DNA from 2 places in the Paenibacillus sp. Marseille-P2973 genome. Region 1 is predicted to be linked to the other one. Evidence: riboswitches for the same ligand, from Rfam matches in the RefSeq annotation. Region 1 holds a riboswitch; the other holds the start of a gene.
What was found. Region 1 has a riboswitch for FMN ahead of KB559_RS09850 (DMT family transporter). Riboswitches for the same ligand answer to the same signal wherever they lie in the genome.

Region 1 (3,209 bases):
GATGAAGGATACGGGCATTTGTTTTTTCTCATATAGGGATAAATTCCGCTTCGCTTCCAAAATAAACGTTCTACGGTTCAACGCTCCCGTTAAATCATCGTAACTGGCCAGCTTAAGCAATTCCCTGTCGGATCTTTCTTTGGACAGCAGAACAAACCCCGCATTTCCCAGGGTCATAATGAGATACAAGGACAGAAACGACAAGCTTTGATAAAAGTTCGGTTCAAACATCGTCACCGCTTCGACGGAAAACCAGGACATGCCGGTTCGGACAAGCAGTCCGACGGTCATGAGAAGATATATATAACCGATGAGAATGCTTAGGGACGATCGCTCCGGCGAAGTGATCATTCGGTAAACGGGAGGGTAGAGGAACGCCGCTGACGCCACCGAAACGATCGAAATCCGCAGACCTTCCGTATTGTAAAACAGAACCACGAAATTATAGCTCAGAATGGATATCAAAGTAAGGATCAAATAATACCGTCCGGACCTTTTGCCGAATCCGCCCGTTACTTTCAGCAGCGCCATCGTCTCTAAAGCTGTACCGAGCAGAAAAATCGAATTGGCCAGTGAAATAAAAAACATTTGAGAGCCGAGTACCGGAATAGCGAGAATTCCCCATGTGGCCGCTTGGAACCATTTCGCCGCATAAAAGGTGTTCACCGCCGTATCTCTCGGCTGCCTGTGCCTATATGCGGTTATGAGCACTACCGTAAATAAATGACCAAGCGCAAGCAAAATGAACACGGTTTTCATGTCTAAATTTAAAGGCATAATGTTCAGATCATCCATTTCTTATCCAAGTCGGAAGTTTATGCAAATAAAACGGAAATAATACCCAAACCTTTCGCTATAATACAGGAAAAGTCCTTCTTTTTCATAACCAGTATAAATAAAAAACAAGACTCCCGACAATTTTCCTGTCGAAAGCCTTGCTTATTCTTGATTCCCATTATGCCGGTGAAGAATTATTTTGTCTGGAAATGGCGAACAATGCCGCCCAGATGAGAATGAATCCAACCGCTTGGGCCAGGGTGATGATTTGTTGAAAAGCGATCCAGTTAAGAAGCACGCCCACCATCGGAAAGCTGAGTTCGGCCAGCGTAGCTACGGATGCTTTGGTTGTTGTTAATCCTTTATAGTAAACCAAGAGGCTGAGCAATCCCGGTAAAAGCGCCTGCCCGAGCAGATTCAAGGAAAAGGCCGTAATTCCGGATGCGCTTCCCGGCAAATGCCAGGCAGCTCCTTCATTCCATGTCACAACAAGCAAGAGCGGCAGAGCCAATATGAAGCGAAGCGACGTAACCGTTTCGTATTTCATTTGTCCGACCATCAAGCGGCCCATAACCGTCGATCCGCCCCAGAGCGCCGCAGCGCCCATGGATAACAAGCTGCCAACCTGGATAAAATCGTTCCAGTGTCCAAACGGGATGGAGAAGCCGAAGGTCAGCAAGTAGGTTCCGCCCAGCGCCAAAATGAATAACAGCGAGAAATGACGCGGCAGGGATTCCTTAAGCAAAAATCTGGCCATGATGATGGCGAACAGAGGCTGGAGCTTCTGAAGCAGCAGAACCGCATTGACATTTCCGTTCGCCAGCCCCATCGTGAACAGGATTGTGGCGATCGCGGAACCGCCCCATGATATAAAGAGCAGCGCCCCAACTTGCTTCCAGCCGACACCGAGAAGTTCGCGGCGGTTTTTCCACAAGATCGGAGCTACCACCAGTGCAATCAATATGTGCTCCAGCAGGACCAGCTGGGCCGAAGTAATCGATTTGAGCAAAATAAGACGGAACAATGGGTCAACGCCCCAAAGAGCGGCCCCCAATACGACTAGCCAGAACCCGCTTTTTGCAGAGGTCCCTTGCGCCTTAGCGAGCGGCTTGACTTGTACCCTTACACTTGATGCATTTTCCATATTCCCGACTCCTTCTCGAATATGGGGTCTACGCAGAAAGCCCCCGCCAATTGACATAGGTCAACATAAACGGGGGCTGATCAAATAAGCTTGCGGAATGCATATTCTATGCCGCATGCTTATTAATGATCTTCTCCCATCCGGACTTTACCGTCGGCCTTGGAATTTCACCAAGTCAGTCGCCGTTCCAAAAGGAATAGCGAGTCGCGGGCTAAAGCTATCATTCAAAATAGCTATCACCGCCGGTCAGGAATTTCACCTTACCCCGAAGATCCATATTCATTGTATTTTTATTTTTTAAATTTCAAAGGTTGCCTTCATAATACTGCAGCATATCCTCATTCTCTGTAACAATCATCACATTGAAAATATATATGACTTATTTTATGAAAATAACCCTTATTTGCAACCATTATAGCATTATAATTTATTTTTGTAACCCACTATTTTTTTGAAAGTGAGCTGGTTTATTCAAATGCCGGAATGGCGATTTCACTGTATTGTGATTCCAGGAACTGTTTCACCTCAGGACCGGACAAGCGCTCCGCCAATTTCTTGATCGGCTCGGAATCTTTATTGTCCGCACGGGCTACCATCGTAATCGCAAATTCCGATTCCGTCGTTTCGACCAGCAATGCATCCTTTTTAGGCGTCAGGCCGATCGGACTCGCATAGGCCGGAGTCATCAGTACCAAATCGGCGTCATCAAGCATCCGGGCCAGCATCAACAGATCCACTTCTTCGAATTTATATTTTTTCGGATTTTCAGTAATATCGGCAACGGTAGCGTTAATTCCCACGCCTTCTTTTAACTTGATGATGCCGGCCTTCTCCAACATGACGAGCGAGCGTCCGGCGTTGGTCGCATCATTCGCAATGACGATCGTAGCTCCTTCAGGCAGTTCCTCCATCTTCTTAAAGCGTTTCGAGTATGCACCGTAGACCGCATGATAGACAGGCTGTACCGCTACAAGCTCGCTGTTCGTGCTTTCATTATATTGATTCATATAAGGCACATGTTGAAAAAAGTTCGCGTCCACTTCCTTGTTTGCAAGCGCGTCGTTCGGCTGAACATTGTCGGAAAGCACCACCAGCTCCAAATTGATGCCATCCTCTTTCAGGAGCGGCTTCACCAATTCCAGAATATCCGTCATCGGCGGGATCAGCGTAGCTACCTTCAACGTTACCTCCTTGCCGTCCCCGTTTTGAGCCGTAGAGGCGTCGCCGTTTTGCTCTGCGTTCCCCGCACCCTTAGTATTTCCGTTACCGCAACCAGCTACGGCTACCA
Region 2 (3,209 bases), on a different contig from region 1:
ATTTGGGATTTGGAGCTGCCTAAAGTGAATTCGGGCGATTTGCTCGCCGTTGCATGCACGGGCGCGTACAACTATGCTATGGCCAGCAACTACAACCGGATCCGTCGTCCGGCGGTCGTATTCGTTCAAAACGGGCAAAGCGATCTTGTCGTAAAGCGTGAAAGCTTACAGGATATTACTTCCTGCGACGTGATCCCCGAGCGGATTGCAAAGCAGCCGTCGTTCAAGTAAACGGAACTGAACTGTGAAATACAGGTGTAACAGCATCATACGACTGGCCGGGAGGCCGGATTGGATGATGCTGTTGCATTTTTTTTGCGCCATATTTTGCTACGGACGTCATTTCATAGTACACTTGAAGAGGTTTGTCTGAAGTTAATACAATGATAATTCGAAGAAGGAAGTGACCCATATGAAAAAAGGGAAAATTGTTTTGGAAAAAGGCGGAGAGGTTGAAATTCAATTTCTGCCCGAAGAAGCGCCAGGAACGGTAGCCAACTTCGAAAAGCTGGCGAATTCCGGATATTATAACGGCTTGACTTTCCACCGCGTTATTCCGGGCTTTGTTGCTCAAGGCGGATGCCCGGTCGGAAACGGTACGGGTGGCCCTGGCTACACCATCAAATGTGAAACGTCGACCAACACGACCAAGCACGAGCGCGGCGTATTGTCCATGGCTCATGCAGGCAAAGACACCGGCGGCAGCCAGTTCTTTATCGTGTACGAGCCGCAGCCGCATTTGAATGGCGTCCATACGGTATTCGGCAAAGTAACTTCCGGCATGGAGCTTGTCGATCAGGTTCGCCCTGGCGACAAAATGAAAGAAGTTACGGTTTGGGACGAAGCGTAATTGAAATAGAATAGAATCAACAACAATAACCCCTCTGAAGGATTACTCCTCAGAGGGGTTTCGTATTTGCACAATTTCGGCATATTTTAACTGTTAGTGGTCTGCCGCTTCGTCCTTAACCTCTTCGCGGAACCCGCGAATGCTGTCGAGGCGCCGGGCGTTCTTTTCCTCTATTTGGTGTTTTTCTTCGCCGGAAATTTCGTCGGCATGCTCACTTAAATAATCCTGGCCTTCCCGGAAATTTTGAATCGTATTTTGAATGCTGGACTGTAGTTTTTCAACATTATCAGAGCGATCATCAGGTTTTGCCACGAATGAATTCCTCCTAATGTAGATGAAATTTTTATTGAATTAACGGGTGTCGGAGTTATTTTCGCTCAGAGGCGGAGTTTTTATTCCCGGACGGCGGCGGGAGCAATGTCCTTGATTTTTTTAGGGGTTAGTGATAACATTCGGGTTGCAACAAATAATTAACTGAATAGCATTCCTTCGGGGCAGGGTGAAATTCCCTACCGACGGTGATGGCTGGCTTCGATGATCGAGGCATCCTTTGACTGGATGTGATTTGAATCGGAGCAAGCACGAGTCCGTGACCCGTATGCGAGCTTAACCAGCAGCATATGGCTGAGCCGGTGTGATTCCGGGACCGACAGTATAGTCTGGATGGGAGAAGGAGACGCGGAACGCATGGGGTTTAATGAATGTTTAGACACGCCATGTGTTCAAATACAGGAAGCAGTTCTTAAAGTAATTGTTTTCACAATGTCATATTTGCGTTGGGAAAATATTGCTTTAAAAGGACGGCAGACGTTTGATTTGTCATGCATCAGCTTTGACATCTTCTATTTGCGTTTGCTTGCTTTATTCGCGTACATACATTTCTCTCAATTTACCCTGCCGGAATGCTCCGGCGGGGTTTTTTACATTTTCGCAAGGAAGGAGGACATGCAATTGAACAATATCAACGACGAGTATTATATGGGACTGGCGATTCAAATGGCGGAACGATCCCAAGGCCAGACGGGCATCAATCCGGTCGTCGGGGCGGTTGTGGTAAAGGAAGGCGCGGTCGTTGGCTTGGGTACGCATCTCAGGCGCGGTACGCCGCATGCAGAAGTACACGCTCTTAATATGGCCGGCGAAATGGCCGAAGGCAGCACGGTTTATGTAACTCTTGAGCCATGCAGTCACCATGGGTTGACACCGCCTTGTTCCGAACGCTTGATTCGGGAAAAAGTGGCACGGGTCGTCGTTGCCAGTGAAGATCCCAATCCGCAAGTGGCGGGACGGGGAATACGGAGCTTGCGGGAAAATGGGATCCAGGTGGATGTCGGCGTTCTCCGCGAAGAAGCAATTAGGCTCAACAAGGCATTTATCAAATTTATTACGACAGGGCTTCCTTACGTCACGATCAAAACCGCAAGCACGCTGGACGGCAAAATAGCTTCGAGAACCGGAGACAGCAAGTGGATTTCGAACGAAGCAGCAAGGGAGATGGTCCATACGATGCGGCACCGGCATCAGGCCATCATGGTCGGCGTTGGAACCGTCCTGGCCGATGATCCGCAGTTGACAACCCGGCTTCCGGTGCCGGGGCTGTCACCGGTTCGTATTATCGTCGACTCGCAGCTGCGGATCCCGGAAAGCTCCAGAATGCTTAACGACGGCGCAGCTCCGACAGTCCTTCTAACGACGGATAAAGCTGACCCGGACAAGGTGCTTGCTTTGCGTGAGCGGGGAATTAAGGTCATTCCGTGCGGCGAGGGACCGAAGGTTGATTTGAAATTGGCTATGGAAAATCTTGGCGAGCAGGAGATTTCATCCATTCTCGTAGAGGGCGGGGGGAGATTGAACGGCTCTTTGATTCAAGAGCAATTGGCCGATCAAGTTGTCATGTTTTTTGCCCCTAAGCTGATAGGAGGGCTCGAGTCTCCCGGGAATTTTATGTTTGACGGTTACAGCCTGATGAAAGACGCCGTTTATTTAACCGATTTGGAAGTGGAGCAAATGGGGGATAATGTGTGCATCAAAGGAACACCTGTCTGGTCAGGCGCTACTAAGGAAGGACTCAAAATTTAGGAGTAAGGAGGGGAGCTTATGTTCACCGGACTAGTAGAGGAGATCGGGACAATAAAATCGGTTAGCCGCAAAGGAGAAGCGATGGTCCTTGGCATCTCGGCCAGCGTGGTAACGGAAGGCTTGAAGCTGGGAGACAGCATCGCCGTCAACGGAGTTTGCCTGACGGCCACCTCCTTTGACTCTTCTTCTTTTGCTGTCGATGTGATGCCGCAAACCTACCGCCACACGAACCTCAAGGATTTGAAGCCGGGAAGCCGGATCAATCTGGAACGGGCCATGG

Region 2: it holds a riboswitch for FMN, as region 1 does, so the genes downstream of both, ribD (bifunctional diaminohydroxyphosphoribosylaminopyrimidine deaminase/5-amino-6-(5-phosphoribosylamino)uracil reductase RibD) here and KB559_RS09850 (DMT family transporter) in region 1, are expected to answer to the same signal.

What each region holds. Positions count from the first base shown of each region.
Region 1 is NZ_JAGQEH010000004.1:58,598-61,806, reverse strand. It holds gene KB559_RS09855 (GGDEF domain-containing protein) at 1-759, opposite strand, end outside; gene KB559_RS09850 (DMT family transporter) at 956-1,921, opposite strand; FMN riboswitch at 2,046-2,198, opposite strand; gene KB559_RS09845 (MetQ/NlpA family ABC transporter substrate-binding protein) at 2,389-3,209, opposite strand, start outside.
Region 2 is NZ_JAGQEH010000002.1:675,942-679,150, reverse strand. It holds gene lysA (diaminopimelate decarboxylase) at 1-231, shown strand, start outside; gene KB559_RS06750 (peptidylprolyl isomerase) at 413-850, shown strand; gene tlp (small acid-soluble spore protein Tlp) at 944-1,162, opposite strand; FMN riboswitch at 1,332-1,529, shown strand; gene ribD (bifunctional diaminohydroxyphosphoribosylaminopyrimidine deaminase/5-amino-6-(5-phosphoribosylamino)uracil reductase RibD) at 1,802-2,929, shown strand; gene ribE (riboflavin synthase) at 2,948-3,209, shown strand, end outside.